Regions from separate parts of the Streptomyces sp. NPDC088252 genome, predicted to be linked through region 2. Evidence: riboswitches for the same ligand, from Rfam matches in the RefSeq annotation. Region 2 holds a riboswitch; the other holds the start of a gene.
The links. Region 2 has a riboswitch for cyclic di-AMP ahead of ACIOHC_RS10070 (transglycosylase family protein). Riboswitches for the same ligand answer to the same signal wherever they lie in the genome.

Region 1 (8,336 bases), on a different contig from region 2:
TCGCCGACAGACTGCGCACCGACGCCCAGGACACCGTCACCCGCCTCACCCTCCTCACCGGCAGCGCACCGGTGCTGGTGACCGGCGACAATCCGCGTGCTGCCGCGCACCTGGGCGGCGAGGTGGGGATCGACGACGTCCGGGCCGGATTGCTGCCCCAGGACAAGGTGCACGCCGTCAAGGAGATGGAGCGCGCCGGCCGGAAGGTCCTCGTGGTCGGGGACGGCGTCAACGACGCCCCCGCACTCGCCGCCGCCCACACCGGCATCGCCATGGGCAGGGCCGGCTCCGACCTCGCGCTGGAGACCGCCGACGCCGTCGTCGTCCGCGACGAACTCACCACCATCCCCACCGTCGTGGCGCTCTCGCGCCGCTGCCGCCGTCTCGTGGTGCAGAACCTCGTGATCGCCGCCGTCTTCATCACCGGCCTCGTCCTCTGGGACCTGATCGGTACGCTGCCCCTGCCACTCGGCGTCGCCGGTCACGAGGGCTCCACCGTCATCGTCGGCCTCAACGGACTGCGCCTGCTGCGCGACGCCGCATGGAGGCGCGCCCGAAGCGTCGAGTGAGCCGTCCCGCGCCCGCGCGTGGCCGAGGGCCCGCCGTAAGCCGACAAGGCCGCGAGAGGACGGGGTACGACAGGACGGGGAAACCCTCTGGGGGTATCGTCGGGCTCGTACCGCAGAACCCGTACGACCGAGCATGCGAGGCAGCCGTGGACCGCAGACGTGCGCGCACACCGGGGGCGTCCCGGCTGCTCGTGCTGTGTGCCGTCCTGTGCGGTCTGTTCCTCATGCACGGGTCCCCGGCGAGCGCCGCCGAGGGCTGTCACGGCGACCCGGCGGCGGGCTCGGACATGCGCATGTCGATGACGACGAGTGCAGCCCACACGGCCGTGCCGGACGAGCACGGCCCGGCGCACGCTGCAGCCGTCACGCCGGGGACGAGCGGTGAGTCGTGCGTATTCACCCATGCGCGCGACCGGCTGCTGCCGCTGCTCATGGCGCTGGGCCTGGTGGTCCTGGCCCTGTCGATGCCCGCGAGACGGCGTACGGAGGTGCGCGGACCGGCACGGCGGGGGCCGCCGTTCGCCGGCAGGGATCTACTGCTCCAGGTGTGCGTCGCGCGGACGTGACAGGCGTTCGCCGTTCCCGGCCGTCCGGCCGGACGGCGGGATTGGCCTGTCCCTTTCGCGCGCCATCGACGTGGCGCAATCCACCTGGAAAGAACGTGTGATGTCCGTTTCTTCGCCCATCGCCACCCGTCGCCGCACGCTCGTGGGCGTCGGCACCGTCGCCGCGCTCGCTCTGGCGCTGGCGGCCTGTGGCTCCTCCGAAAGCTCCAAGTCCGACAGCTCGTCCATGCCCGGCATGGACCACGGCTCCGCCGCGTCGGCCGCTCCCGGCGGTACGTTCAACGCTGCGGACGTGGAGTTCGCGCAGCAGATGATCCCGCATCACCAGCAGGCCGTCGAGATGGCGAAGCTGGCCGACGGCCGCGCCGCCGACCCGGAGATCAAGACACTGGCAGCAGCGATCGAGAAGGCCCAGGACCCCGAGATCAGCACCATGAAGGGCTGGCTGAGGTCCTGGGGCAAGCCGCTGCCCGCGGCCTCTGCCTCAATGGGTGACATGCCCGGCATGGACCATGGCTCGAACGGCTCCGGAATGCCCGGGATGATGTCCGACCAGGACATGAGCGGCCTTGAGGCAGCCAAGGGCAAGGACTTCGACAAGAAGTTCGCCCGGCTCATGATCGGCCATCACGAGGGCGCGGTCACCATGGCCGAGACCGAGCGCAAGAAGGGCGCCAACGCCGACGCGAAGAAGCTCGCCGATGCCGTCATCACCGCCCAGACGGCCGAGATCGAGAAGATGAACAAGATCATCGCCAGGCTCTGACCCCTGCCGGGGGTGCGGGCCTCGGCCTCACGCGGCCCGCACCCCCTTCCGTGCGTGTTCCTCGGAGCCACCTGACCGCTCAGCCCGCTTCCGGCGCCGCGAGCAGGTCTCCCACCTCCTCCGCGGTGGTGTCCTGGAGCTCCTCCCCGAGGACCAGCCAGCGGGTGATGCCGACCGATTCGAGGAACGGCAGGTCGTGGCTCGCGATCAGCAACGCACCCTCGTAGGACGCAAGTGCGCCGGTCAACTGCCGCACGCTGGCGATGTCGAGGTTGTTGGTCGGCTCGTCCAGCATCAGCAGCTGCGGGGCCGGTGCGGCGAGCATCGCCGCGGCGAGCGCGGCACGGAAACGCTCTCCGCCGGAGAGTGTGCCCGCCGGCTGTTCCGCGCGCTTGCCCTGGAACAGGAAGCGTGCCAGCTGGGAGCGGATGTGGTTGTCGGTGACTCCGGGAGCCATCCGGGCCACGTTCGCCGCGACGCTGAGCTCGTCGTCCAGCACATCCAGCCGCTGCGGAAGGAATCGCAGTGGTACGTGTGTCCTGGCCTCGCCGGACAGCGGAGCGAGCTCGCCGGTGAGGGTGCGCATCAGTGTCGTCTTGCCGGCACCATTGCGCCCGACGAGTGCGATCCGCTCGGGCCCGTGCACATGGAGGTCGCCCTGCTGCAGCCTGCCGAACCGGGGGCGCAGTTCGTGCAGGCTCAGCACGGTGCGGCCGGCGGGAACAGCGGTGCGGGGGAGGCTCACACGGATCTCGGCATCGTCACGGATCGCGTCCGCGGCTTCCTCATGGCGGTCGCGCGCCTCGCTGAGCCGATCCTCCTGGAGGCCGCGAAGCCTTCCCGCGGACTCCTGCGCGGACCGCTTCCGGCGGCCGGCGAGGATCTTCGGGAGCCCCCCGTCGGCCTCCGTCTTCCTGCCCTGACGCCGGCGTCGGGCCAGCTTCACCTCGGTCTCCTCCAGCTCGCGCTTCTGGCGGCGTACATCCGCCTCCGCGGCGCGCAACATCCTTCCGGCGGCCTCCTGCTCGATGCTCAGGGCTTCCTGGTAGGCCGACCAGCCACCGCCGTACCAGTTCACGGAACCGGAACGGAGTTCGGCGATGCGGTCGACGCGCTCCAGCAGTTCGAGGTCGTGGCTGACCACGACCAGCACGCCGGAGCGCCAGTTGTCGACGGCCTCGTAGAGCCTGCGCCGAGCGAGCACATCGAGGTTGTTGGTGGGCTCGTCCAGCAGAAGGACATCGGGACGTTCCAGCAGAAGCGCGGCCAGGCGCAGGAGAACGGTCTCGCCCCCGGACAGCTGGGCCACGGTGCGGTCCAGTCCGATGCTGCCGAGTCCCAGGGAGCCCAGGGTCGCCACGGCCCGTTCCTCGACGTCCCAGTCGTCGCCGATCGTCTCGAAGTGCCTCTCGTCCACGTCCCCGGCTTCGATGGCGCGCAGCGCGTCGCGCCGCTCGGCGATGCCGAGGGCCGCGTCCACACGCAGCGTCGTGTCGAGGGTGATGTTCTGCGGCAGGTAGGCGAGGCTGCCGCCGACCGCCACCGAGCCCTGGGAGGGACGCAGCCGGCCGGCCAGCAGTCGCAGCAGGGTGGACTTGCCCGCGCCATTGGTACCGACGAGTCCGGTACGGCCCCGGCCGATGCTGAGCGAGAGGCCGTCGAGGACGGTCGTGCCGTCCGGCCACTGGAACGACAGAGCGGAGCAGGTGAGCGAAGCGCTGGGGGCAGTGGGTGTCGCCATGATGATCCTCGCAGTCGCAAGCGTGGTGAAGGGGGCTTCGTATGCGAGCACCACGCAGCGACCGTGCCGAGAAGGAGGGTGCGGCGGTCCGGAAGGTCGAAGGACGGCTGAGGCACCGAGGTCGCATCCACGCGGGGTCACGGGCAGGGGAAGGCACTGCTACTGCGTGACGGGCGTACGGCATGAGCCGTACGGCGCGATGTTCGCGAACCTCAGATGCGCAACGTCCACCTCTATCGGAGACAACAGGGCCGTTTGGAACGATAACGAGCCGCAGGACGAAAGGCAAAGCCCCGAGGCGACGGAGCCGTTTCGGACGTGGTCGGTCCGCCGAGCGGTGTGCAGGAGCGAAGCCCCTTCGAGTCAACAGACGAATGTCGCTATATGACCGATTTGCCCAAAATTAATAACTTCGTCAATAAAGGGGCTTTCTCTACCTGTCGCGCCATTTAGATACAAAAAGAAATGTCCCTTTTGTGACTTCGTGGTGCGAGTCACGTTCAAGGGTTCGAAGGTCTCGGTGACCGGTGCGCTGCCCTTCTGTGCAAGGAAATTCAGCCGCGCGGTGTGAGGTGGATTACTGCGAATTCCATTGATCGATCTTGTAAATGAAATGTGATCCAGAAATGGGGACTTGTTCCTTTCGGTGTTTCTCGCCTACGGTCACCGTCAATCCGGACGGAACGCCAAATCCTGCCGCCGTCCGAGAATCCGACCCATCTCGTGTACGGCAGGAGCGGGGGACCCAGGTAAGCCGCCGGTCCGGTATCCGGAACGGCTCGGGGTGAAGTCGCATTCGCGTGCGGCCGGACATCTCCAGTCCGAACCCGACAGCTCACCTCGCAGGCGACGGAGAGGAATTCAGCATGTCCATAACGGGTAAGCACGATCGTCGCAAGTCCACTTCGCTGACCCGCGGTTTCATCGCCGCGGCCACCGGCGGAGTCGCCCTCGTACTTCCGCTGGTGGGTGCCGGCTTCGCCTCCGCCGCGCCGGCGCAGGCCGCCACCGCCAAGGAAATCTCCGTACAGAAGGCTGCGCCCGCAACGTATTCCGTGATCGCCGGCGACACCCTTTCCAAGATCGCGAAGGCGCATTCCCTCAGCGGTGGCTGGCAGAAGCTGTACGCGGACAATCGAGAGGTCGTCGGCGACAATCCCGGACTGATTGTCCCGGGCATGACGCTGACAATCGGGGCAGCCACCCCCGCCGCGACCACCGTGAAGACCGCCGCTGCATCGGCCGCGACCACCCCGGCGGCAAAGCCCGCGACGTACGCGAACAATCTGGACGGCTGGATCAGGGAGGCGCTGGCCGTCATGGCCCAGCACGGCATCCCCGGCGGCTACGACAGCATCCACCGCAACATCATGCGTGAGTCCTCCGGCAACCCGCTGGCCATCAACAACTGGGACTCGAACGCCGCCAAGGGAACGCCCTCCAAGGGCCTTCTGCAGATCATCGACCCGACGTTCCGTGCCTACCACGTGCCCGGCACGTCCATGGACAGCTACGACCCGGTCGCCAACATCACCGCAGCGTGCAACTACGCCGCCGACAAGTACGGTTCGATCGACAACGTCTTCGGGGCGTACTGACGCACAGCGGCACCGAAAGGCGGTTCAGGACCGACGGGTGGCGAGAGGCCGGGACTTCTCCCGGCAACGGATCACCCACCGGTCAGGGACCGCCTTTCGGCGGTTCGTCGGCCGGAGCCGCACGCGGCGGCGACGTCAGGTGACAGGGCGACAGGGGCCCGGAACGGTCACGTGGCGGGCGAGCCAGGACAGCAGGGGTGCCAATTCCTCCGCCGCCACGAGCACGGAGTCGACCAGCGCAGCCGTGTGCTGCGCGCAGTCCCCGCCGAGGGGGCGGGCGGCGGATACCGAGCGGTGCCGAAGGAGAGCGGCCCGCGGATGACCGGCGTCGTGACCACGCGGTACGCGCTGCATGACGTCACCGGTGATCTCGTACCCTCGCGCCTCCAGGGCCTCGACGGCGCGCACCAGCTCCGGTCCGCTCTCCCGCGCGGCAACTGCCGTACGGAACAACGGGATCTGCCCCGGATCCGGATAGTCCCAGCCACCTTTGATCCGGAGCCCGTCGAGATCGAAGCGCAGGCCGATCCGGACATTGCGCGCGATCCGGATCTCCGCCGCTTGATGCTGCCACCACCACGGATCCTTGCGGAAACCCCAGACGGAGAAGTCCTCGTACGCCCGGTCCGCGTCCGCCACCTCGTTCAGCAACGCGATCATGGGCTGCCGGACGAGGCGTTCCCGGTCCTTCCGGAGTTTCTCGCGCGCTTCCCGCGAAGGCGCACCCTCCAACTGCAGCAGCAGCTCGAATGCCTGCTCTGTCCAGCCGCTGAACGCTCTGCTCATGCGGAGGATCCTAGAACGTGCCTTTGGACTGGCGTCGCACGGCAGACCACAGTTTCGAAGACACGTCCCAAGGGCCGTCCCGCGGCGTCGGTACGTCGGCCGGTGACCGTCACTCCTGGGCGCTCTGCGTGGGCCGTTCCGAACGCCGGGGCGGCGGTCTGGGAACCGTGGCCGCCTCCCCCTCCCGAACGGACCGCACCACTGCGTCGTGCAAACGCCGGCTGTCATCCTCCGAGCAGCACGGCACCGGACTGCCCGACATGGTGAACCAGTCGATCGCCCCTGTGTACTGCACAGTCACCTGGGCCGTGTCATCGGCCCAGGTCGTGTGAACAGTCAGATCCCCGGACAGGATGCCGACCTCTTCCGTGAGCACGCCACCGTGCCCGGAGAACACACCGCGAGTCGTCCATGACGCCCAAGCCATGTATCCAGGCTGGCACCAAGGCGGTGGATGCGCGACCCGCGGCAGCCCGGCTTCGCGGCGCCCCACCCTTCCGGAATGCGGAACGGGCAAAACTTTCCCCGGGATCCGGCTGCGGTTCCCGTACCCGCCGATCCCCAACAGATTGACGCACTCTTAACGCCAAACAGTCGGATCCTGCTTCCGAAACAACGAATTCCGAAGGTGAACAGCTCTTGACCTGCGGAACTCGTCAGGATTGCATGTCGCGCTGGGAGCGATGAAACCACTCACCACGTCCTCGTCTGGAGGCGATACCGCTCCCGTGCTCAGACACCGCACCTGTTGATCGGAATCGCACGATGACCGAAACGCTCAGCGCTCCCCAGGCGCTCGCGCCGGCGACCGGCCCCACCCCCCAGAAGCTCAAGCGTTCCATCGGCGTCGTGGGCGGGACACTGCTCACGCTGTCCTGCGTGACGCCCGCCTCGACCCTCTTCGTGGTCGTTCCGGACCTGTTCTCCAGCCTCGGCACATACACCGCCCTCACCATCGCCATCGGCTCACTGCTCTGTATCGCGGTCGCCTTCTGCTACTCGGAGCTCGGCACCCTCATTCCGAGCGCGGGCGGCGAGTACGCCATGGTGTCGACCATGGCGGGACGGCTGGCCGGGTGGCTCGTCTTCGTGCTCTCCCTGTTGGTCGTGATGATCGTGCCCCCGGTCATCGCCATGGGAACGGCCGACTACCTCGCCCCCGTCGTGCACATTCCGGCCCCCGCCGCTGGTGCGGGCGTCATGGTGCTCGCCACCCTCGCCGGTCTCCTCGACCTGCGCGCCAACGCGTGGATCACCGGGATCTTCCTCGTCCTGGAGGTGATCGCGGCGGGCGTCGTCGCCGTTCTCGGGTTCGCGCACTCCGAGCGTGGGGCCTCCGCGCTGGTGCACGGGTCGGTCGCCTCGTCGAGCGGAACGACTTCCACGGTCACCGCGATGATGGTGGTCTCCGGGCTCGCGATCGCGCTCTTCATCACCCAGGGCTTCTCCACGGCCGTCTACCTCTCGGAGGAACTGGAGAACCCGCGGCGCAACGTCGCCCGTACCGTGCTCGCCACGCTCGCCATCTCCACGGCGGTCATCCTCGTCCCGGTCGTCGCCATCACGCTCGGCGCCCCGGACCTCGCGGCCCTGACCTCCGGGGACTTGAACACCATGGTCGCCGCCTGGTCCAACTCGGCCGTCGGCACGTTCGTCAGCCTCTGCGTCGCTCTCGCGATCATCAACGCGGGCATCGTCATGGTCATCCAGAACTCACGGGTCCTGTTCGCCTCCGCCCGCGACAAGGCCTGGCCCGAGCCGGTCAACGCCGCGCTGTCCCGCCTCGGCCGGTTCGGCTCCCCGTGGGTGGCGACCCTGGTCGTCGGCGTTCCCGGAGCGGCGCTCTGCTTCGTCAACCTCGACACCCTGTACGGCGTCACCGGTGTCTCCGTCACCGGCATGTATCTGCTGGTCGCGGTCGCCGCCCTGCTCTGCCGCCGCGGCGCGCACCGTGAGGCGCCGGCCTGGCGCATGCCGCTGTGGCCCGCGATCCCCGTGCTGCTCATCGCCGTGCTCGCGTACATCCTGGCCCAGCAGGAGACCGAGTACCTGCTGTGGACCGGCGGGATCACGGCGGTCGCCACGCTCTACTGGGTGCTGTACCTGCGCCCCCGCGGGGAGACCCGATGGCTGGTCAGCATTCCGGAGGACGTGCAGTCCTGACCACACCGGACGACGGGGGCGGGGATCGTGTTCCCGCTCCGGCCGCCGAGACGTGACCCCGGGCAGCCCGGGGTGACGGCGGACGTCATCAGCCGGCGTGCCCGGTGCCGGGCACGCCGGTTTCGGCGCCGCGGGGGTCCGCGGCAC
Region 2 (8,336 bases):
GTCCAGATCATGGACCGGATCCGGATCGAGTGCCCCTGGACCTCGCAGAAGACCCACAAGGGCCTCGCCAAGTACGCCATCGAGGAGGCGTATGAACTCGTCGAGGCGATCGAGGACGGCGACCGCGACGAGCTGCGCGAGGAGCTCGGGGACGTGCTGCTCCAGGTCGTCCTCCACGCCCGGATCGCCGAGGACGGGGAGGAACCGTTCTCCGTCGACGACGTGGCCGCGACCCTCGTCGAGAAGCTGATCCACCGCCACCCGCACGTCTTCGGCGACGAGACCGCCGAGACCCCCCAGGACGTGCACGCGCACTGGCTGCGGACCAAGGCCACCGAGAAGCGGCGCGACTCGGTCACCGACGGAGTGCCGCTCGGCCAGCCCGGCCTGGCGCTGGCCGCGAAACTGGCCGGCCGGGTCCGTACCGCGGGGCTCGACGTGGCACTCCCCACGGGCGACGGCATCGGGTACGAGCTCCTCGCGCTCGCCGTGCGCGCCGAACAGGACGGCATCGACCCCGAGGCCGCGCTGAGGGCCGCGGGCCGCGCCTACCGGGACGCCATCCGAGCGGCGGAGGGCAACGGATAACGTCGGGGGGTGAACCACAGCCCCGCCGACCGCCCCGCCGATCTGCCCGCCGACGGCCCCGCCGGTGATTTCGGTGACCGCCCCGCCGACGGCCCGGCGGACCACCCCGGCTCCCGCCCTGTCGACGGCCCCGCCGGTGACCCCGGCGATCACCCCGCCGTCTGCCCCGTCGGTGCGCCCGAACTCTTCACCTGGGAGTTCGCCACCGATCCGTATCCGGCCTACGCCTGGCTGCGCGAGCACAGCCCGGTGCACCGCACCGCGCTGCCCAGCGGCGTCGAGGCGTGGCTCGTGACCCGGTACGCGGACGCCCGGCAGGCGCTCGCCGACGGCCGGCTCTCCAAGAACCCGGCGCACCACGCCGAGCCGGCGCACGCCAAGGGGAAGACGGGCATCCCGGGCGAGCGCAAGGCGGAGCTGATGACGCATCTGCTGAACATCGACCCGCCCGACCACACCCGGCTGCGCCGTCTCGTCTCCAAGGCGTTCACCCCGCGACGGGTCGCCGAGTTCGCGCCCCGCGTGCAGGAACTGACGGACCGCCTCATCGACCGTTTCATCGCGGAGGGGGAGGCGGACCTCATCCACGACTTCGCGTTCCCGCTCCCCATCTACGCGATCTGCGATCTGCTCGGCGTGCCGCGCGAGGACCAGGACGACTTCCGGGACTGGGCGGGCATGATGATCCGCCACGGCGGCGGTCCGCGCGGCGGGGTGGCCAGGTCGGTGAAGAAGATGCGCGGCTATCTCGCCGAGCTGATCCACCGCAAGCGGGAGAACCCGGGGGGCGATCTGATCTCGGGGCTGATCCGGGCCAGCGACCACGGCGAGCACCTCACCGAGAACGAGGCCGCGGCCATGGCCTTCATCCTCCTCTTCGCCGGCTTCGAGACGACGGTCAATCTCATCGGCAACGGGGTGTACGCCCTGCTGCGCAACCCCGTGCAGCGTGAGCGGCTGCATCTCTCCCTCGATGCGGGGGAGAGCGAACTGCTGGAGACCGGCATCGAGGAACTGCTGCGCTACGACGGCCCGGTGGAGCTGGCGACCTGGCGGTTCGCCACCGAGCCTCTGACACTCGGCGGGCAGGACATCGCGGCCGGTGACCCCGTGCTCGTCGTGCTCGCCGCCGCCGACCGCGACCCGGAACGCTTCGAGAACCCCGACACGCTCGACCTCGCACGGCGTGACAATCAGCACCTCGGATACGGGCACGGCATCCACTACTGCCTGGGAGCACCACTCGCCCGGCTGGAGGGACAGACCGCGCTCTCCACGCTCCTGAGGCGCCTTCCGGACCTGCGGCTTGCGGTGGAACCTGCCGATTTGCGGTGGCGTGGCGGGCTCATCATGCGCGGACTGCGCACGTTGCCGGTGGAGTTCGAGCCGGGGGTCCCCACGACGCAAGGTGACACACTGTCAACTCTGTGACTTTCACGTGATCTGCGCTGCATCGACTTGTGACACGCGTTCGAGTCCCGCTAGGTTCACCGTTCGACTCACCAGTCACTCGTCAGTCACACGGAAGGCAACCCCATGGGCTCCGCGAACGGCAGACACCGTCGCCCTCGTCAGGCACCCGCCATCGTCGTCGCCGCGGGCGTGACCGGCTCGGCCATCGCCATCCCGCTGCTCGGCGCGGCCGGTGCGCACGCGGCCGACGCCACGACCTGGGACCGGGTGGCCGAGTGCGAGAGCGGCGGCATGTGGAGCGCCGACCTCGGCAATGGCTTCTACGGCGGCCTGCAGTTCTCGCCGGAGACCTGGAAGGCGTACGGCGGCGAGTCGTACGCCCCGCGTGCCGACCTCGCCAGCCGCGCGCAGCAGATAGCCGTGGCCCAGAAGGTCCTGGCCGACAAGGGTCCGGGGGCGTGGCCCAGCTGTGCGGTCATCTCCGGTCTCGCGGCGGACGGGGCGCTGCCGGGTGTCGACCCGGGGATCGCGCCCTCCGGCGAGCCGACGAGCGGTGCGGAGCCGGCTGACGGCGAGTCGGCCACCCCGTCCGATGCCGCCACGCCGTCGGACAGGGCTGGCGCCTCGGGTGCCCACGGCAAGTCGGCGGGCAGGAAGGGCCACTCCGCGAAGCCTTCGGCCACCGAGTCGGCCGCCCCGTCCTCGGGCCCGTCCGACGATGCGTCCGATTCACCCCGTACGTCCGACTCGTCCAATGGTGTGAGCGGCAAGCACCGCGGCGCCCCGGCGCCCGAAGGGAGCCCGGACGCGAACGGCGGCGTCGACCGCGAGTCGGGTCGCCATGCCTCCCGCGGTGGCGGCGACGCCCGCGACGCGGGCGCGGCGGCTGCCGACGGCGCGTACACCGTCCGTTCCGGCGACAACCTCTGGGCGATTGCTGACGCACAGAAGGTTCCCGGCGGCTGGCCCGCACTCTATGAGGCCAACAGGGGGACGGTCGGCTCCGACCCGGACCTCATCCTCCCTGGCCAGAGCCTCCGTCTCGACGTGAAGGCCGACTGAGGGCAGTCTGAAAATCGGCTAATAGAGCCTCAAAAATCGGGGTAGTTAGGGGACCTATGTCCACTTATGCGTAAGTGAGACATGGGTCTCTTTGCGTCAACTGGCGTGTCGCGCCCGGGGAGCCCTTCCGCATCGCCTCCGACCTGCGAAAACGACGGTTCCTCAGATGCAAGTAAGGGCTGATTGTCCGATGTGTCCATCGTTGAATGTGGGGGTTGCCTGTGTTTACGGTCGGAACCGCTCGCACCGCGGGCCCCGTCGACCGTCACGCCGAATCCTGCCGTCGGTCGAAGGGAACAGACGCGTAAAGCGCCGTAGGCAGGAGCGGGGGACCCAGGTAGGCGCCGGCCCGATCGCCGAAAGGTGGATCAGGGGCGGCTTGGGGTGAAGTCGCGTGCTAGGACGTGCGACCGGGCAACTCACTTGGCCCGAACCCGACAGCTCACCTCGTAGGCGTCGGTGAGGAGAAGTTCCATGCTGTTTTCCAGCAAGGGCAAGCACCGCCGCCCGTCCAAGGCCGTCCGTGTCGCCACGCTCGCCGGTGTCGCCGGTACCGCCGTCGCCGTCCCGCTGATGGGTGCGACCGGTGCCTCCGCAGCCTCCGTCGCGACCTGGGACGCCGTCGCGCAGTGCGAGTCCGGTGGCAACTGGTCCATCAACACCGGCAACGGCTACTACGGCGGGCTGCAGTTCTCGCAGTCCAGCTGGGCCGCCGCCGGCGGTACGCAGTACGCCCCCCGTGCCGACCTGGCCACCAAGGCTCAGCAGATCGCCACCGCCGAGAAGCTCCTCGCCATGCAGGGCCCGGGTGCCTGGGGCTGCGCCGGCGCCGGCAACCTGCGCAACGACGGTGTGGACCCGGGCGTCGACACCGGCTCCTCCTCGAAGACCAACTCCGGCGCCACGCAGCAGCAGAGCGCCCCGGCCGCGCCCGAGCGGCAGTCGCAGCCGGCCCAGCCGAAGAAGGCCGAGCGCACCGAGGCCCCCGCCACCAACCGCTCGGACCGCTCCACCGCCCCGCAGGCCGAGTCGAAGAAGACCGTCACCACCCCGACCGGCGAGAAGGTCGAGAAGGGCGACGGCGAGTACAAGGTCGTCTCCGGCGACTCCCTGAGCCGGATCGCCGCCGACCACAAGGTCAAGGGCGGCTGGCAGCACCTGTTCGAGCTGAACAAGGACATCGTCAAGGACGCCGACCTGATCTACCCGGGTCAGCAGCTGCACCTGACGAAGTAGTCCGGGGCCTCTCCTCCCTGAGCACCCCGGCCCGGCGCGCATTCCCCCGTACGCGCCGGGCCGGGGTTTCCGTGTGGCCCCCTGCTTCTGCGGGGCGCGTCACCTCTGTATGTGCGGCGGCTCCGTCCCGGCGGGGCGCGTCGTCCCCGTATCGCATCCCTGAGGGCGGGCCCGTATCGCGTCCGTACGGGCGGGGCCGGCCTGGGTCCCGGGGGCGGCCCCGGCGGTGCGTGATCGTTCAACTTCTATAGTTACTGGCCAGTAAAATTCTGGCTGTTTGCCCCGCAATACTCGCTCTTGGGTCCTTTTTCGTCCCAGGGGACGGGCGGTCGTCCGACTGAGCGGGCCGGGCCGGTTAGGCTCTTGTCGCAAGGCCAAAGTGACCCTGCACAACCAGTGTCATATCCCAGAAGGAGATGCCTCGTGCCGTCCATCGACGTCGTCGTAGCCCGGGAAATCCTCGACTCCCGGGGGAACCCCACGGTCGAGGTCGAGGTTGGCCTCGACGACGGCAGCACGGGCCGTGCTGCCGTGCCGTCCGGCGCCTCCACCGGTGCGTTCGAGGCCATTGAGCTTCGCGACGGTGACCCCAACCGCTACCAGGGCAAGGGCGTGGAGAAGGCCGTCCTCGCCGTGATCGAGCAGATCGGCCCGGAGCTCGTGGGGTACGACGCGACCGAGCAGCGGTTGATCGACCAGGCGATGTTCGACCTGGACGCCACGGAGAACAAGGGCTCGCTCGGCGCGAACGCCATCCTCGGTGTCTCCCTGGCCGTCGCCCACGCCGCCTCCGAGGCCTCGGACCTGCCGCTGTTCCGCTACCTCGGCGGCCCGAACGCACACCTGCTGCCCGTTCCGATGATGAACATCCTCAACGGTGGGTCGCACGCCGACTCCAACGTGGACATCCAGGAGTTCATGATCGCCCCGATCGGCGCGGAGTCCTTCTCCGAGGCCCTGCGCTGGGGCGCCGAGGTCTACCACACGCTGAAGAAGGTCCTGAAGACCAAGGGTCTTTCGACCGGTCTCGGTGACGAGGGCGGCTTCGCGCCGAACCTGGAGTCGAACCGCGCCGCCCTGGACCTGATCGTCGAGGCCATCAAGGAAGCCGGCTACGTCCCGGGCAAGGACATCGCGCTCGCGCTCGACGTCGCCGCCTCGGAGTTCTACAAGGACGGCAAGTACGAGTTCGAGGGCAAGTCCCGCTCCGCCGCCGAGATGACCGAGTACTACGAGGAGCTCGTCTCCGCGTACCCGCTGGTCTCCATCGAGGACCCGCTGTACGAGGACGACTGGGCCGGTTGGAAGGTCATCACCGACAAGCTCGGCGCCAAGGTGCAGATCGTCGGCGACGACCTGTTCGTCACCAACCCGGAGCGTCTGGCCCGCGGCATCGAGGAGGGCTCCGCCAACGCCCTGCTCGTCAAGGTCAACCAGATCGGTTCGCTGACCGAGACGCTGGACGCCGTCGAGCTGGCCCAGCGCAACGGCTTCAAGTGCATGATGTCCCACCGCTCCGGCGAGACCGAGGACGTCACCATCGCCGACCTCGCCGTCGCGGTGAACTGCGGTCAGATCAAGACCGGCGCCCCGGCCCGCTCGGACCGCGTCGCCAAGTACAACCAGCTGCTGCGCATCGAGGAGATCCTCGACGACGCCGCGGTGTACGCGGGCCGCTCGGCGTTCCCGCGGTTCCGCTCCGAGAGCTGACCGGGGCAGCACTCCGCGAACTGATCGGCACAGCGCTCCGCGAACCGGTGAGCGCGACGCTCCGCGAATCGTCAGGCGCGGCAAGGGCTGACCGCAGGCCCTCACGGGCCGAAGGCACCGGCCTCCGTCCGTCCCCGCACTCGGTCCCGTACCGTGTGCGGGGACGGACGTGCGTAATGGGGAGGCGGAGACATGGCCGCGAAGGACCGGGACCGGTTCTCCACCGCGACCCGACTGCGGCTGCTCGGTGAGCAGACCGCCGCCCGCGTCTACCGGTCGCAGAACCGCCGTCAGGCCCGTCGCTCCCGGCTCACCGGCCGGGCGGCCTTCCTCGCCCTCGTCGTCTGCTCCCTGGTGGTCGCGCTCGCCTACCCGATGCGGCAGTACGTGTCGCAGCGCGACGAGATCGCCGACCAGGAGCGCCGGGCGCAGGAGGCCCGAGCCCGCACCGAGGAGCTGCGCGACGAGAAGGCGCGCCTCCAGGACGACGCGTACATCAGGCAGCTGGCCCGCAAGCACCTGCACTACCTTCTCCCCGGAGAGACCGGTTATACGGTGATCGACCCCGACGCGGTCAAGGAGCGCAACGGCGAGACGGACGATTCCGGCCGGCCGTGGCACTCCAACCTCTGGGACGGCGTGGACAGCGCCGACCGCGACTGACTCCCTTCATCCCCTCTGCAGAACCGCAGTTCGAGCAGCCCGATCAGAACCTAGGCAGGCATGGAAACCCCCCCTCCGCAGACCGAGTCCACCGCGCCCACCGAGGCGGACATCGCCGCGTTCCAGCAGCAGCTGGGCCGCCCGCCGCGCGGGCTGCGCGCGATCGCGCACCGCTGCCCCTGCGGCAATCCGGACGTGGTCGAGACGCAGCCCCGGCTGGAGGACGGTACGCCGTTCCCGACGACGTACTACCTGACGTGCCCGCGTGCCGCGTCCGCGATCGGCACGCTGGAGGCGAACGGCGTCATGAAGGAGATGACCGAGCGCCTCGCCACGGACCCGGAGCTGGCCGCCGCGTACCGGGCCGCGCACGAGGACTACATCGCCCGGCGTGACGCCATCGAGGTCCTTGAGGGCTTCCCGAGCGCCGGCGGCATGCCGGACCGGGTGAAGTGCCTGCACGTGCTGGTCGGGCACTCGCTGGCCGCCGGGCCCGGAGTGAACCCGCTGGGCGACGAGGCGATCGCGATGCTGCCCGAGTGGTGGCGCAAGGGGCCGTGCGTTTCGCCGTGCGGCGTGCCGGACGAGGACTGACCGTTCCCCCTCCGGGGGCTCTGCCCCCGGACCCGCCCCTCGATCGTCGGAGGGGCTTGAATGGGGGCTCTGCCCCTGACCCCGCTCCTCGATCGTCGTAGGGGCTTGATCCGGGAGTACTTCATGACCCGCGTGGCCGCCATCGACTGCGGTACCAACTCCATCCGACTGCTCGTCGCCGACGCCGACCCGGCCACCGGCGAGCTCGTCGAGCTCGACCGGCGGATGGAGATCGTCCGCCTCGGCCAGGGCGTCGACCGCACCGGCAGGCTCGCGCCCGAGGCCCTGGAACGCACGTTCGCCGCCTGCCGCCGGTACGCGGCGGTGATCGAGGAGCACGGGGCGCAGCAGATCCGTTTCGTCGCCACCTCCGCCTCCCGCGACGCGGAGAACAGGGAGGACTTCGTCCGTGGTGTGCTGGACATCCTGGGCGTCGAGCCCGAGGTGATCAGCGGCGACCAGGAGGCGGAGTTCTCCTTCACCGGCGCCACCAAGGAGCTCGCGGGCCGCGATCACCTCGCGAAGCCGTATCTCGTCGTGGACATCGGCGGCGGCTCCACCGAGTTCGTCCTGGGCGACGATCACGTGCGGGCCGCGCGCTCAGTGGACATCGGCTGCGTCCGCATGACCGAGCGGCACCTCGTGCACGACGGTGTCGTGAGCGATCCGCCGGCCCCCGACCGGATCGCCGCGATCCGCGCCGACGTCGATGCGGCCCTCGATCTCGCGGAGGAGAGCGTTCCGCTGACCGGGGCCGCCACTCTCGTCGGTCTCGCCGGGACGGTCACCACGGTCGCCGCGATCGCCCAGGGGCTTGAGGAGTACGACTCCGAGGCGATCCACCACTCCCGGATCACCCTCGAACAGGTTCAGGGGATCACCGCACGGCTCCTCGCCTCCACCCACGCCGAGCGCGCCGAGATCGGTGCGATGCATCCGGGGCGGGTCGATGTGATCACCTCCGGGGCGCTGATCCTGCTGGCCGTGATGGAGCGGACCGGGGCCCGGGAGATCGTCGTCAGCGAGCACGACATCCTCGACGGAATCGGCTGGTCGATCGCCTGAGGGAT

Region 1: linked by a shared signal. The riboswitch ahead of ACIOHC_RS17510 (transglycosylase SLT domain-containing protein) and the one ahead of ACIOHC_RS10070 (transglycosylase family protein) in region 2 are both predicted to bind cyclic di-AMP.

What each region holds. Positions count from the first base shown of each region.
Region 1 covers NZ_JBIURS010000007.1:328,994-337,329, forward strand. Annotated here, with positions in the region: gene ACIOHC_RS17490 (heavy metal translocating P-type ATPase) at 1-569, shown strand, start outside; gene ACIOHC_RS17495 (hypothetical protein) at 716-1,135, shown strand; gene ACIOHC_RS17500 (DUF305 domain-containing protein) at 1,236-1,901, shown strand; gene ACIOHC_RS17505 (ATP-binding cassette domain-containing protein) at 1,981-3,642, opposite strand; cyclic di-AMP (ydaO/yuaA leader) riboswitch at 4,317-4,504, shown strand; gene ACIOHC_RS17510 (transglycosylase SLT domain-containing protein) at 4,509-5,240, shown strand; gene ACIOHC_RS17515 (DUF2461 family protein) at 5,376-6,026, opposite strand; gene ACIOHC_RS17520 (hypothetical protein) at 6,136-6,453, opposite strand; gene ACIOHC_RS17525 (APC family permease) at 6,792-8,189, shown strand.
Region 2 covers NZ_JBIURS010000004.1:92,169-100,504, reverse strand. Annotated here, with positions in the region: gene ACIOHC_RS10085 (nucleoside triphosphate pyrophosphohydrolase) at 1-588, shown strand, start outside; gene ACIOHC_RS10080 (cytochrome P450) at 631-2,019, shown strand; gene ACIOHC_RS10075 (transglycosylase family protein) at 2,125-3,063, shown strand; cyclic di-AMP (ydaO/yuaA leader) riboswitch at 3,364-3,534, shown strand; gene ACIOHC_RS10070 (transglycosylase family protein) at 3,538-4,299, shown strand; gene eno (phosphopyruvate hydratase) at 4,723-6,009, shown strand; gene ACIOHC_RS10060 (septum formation initiator family protein) at 6,202-6,672, shown strand; gene ACIOHC_RS10055 (DUF501 domain-containing protein) at 6,733-7,266, shown strand; gene ACIOHC_RS10050 (exopolyphosphatase) at 7,390-8,331, shown strand.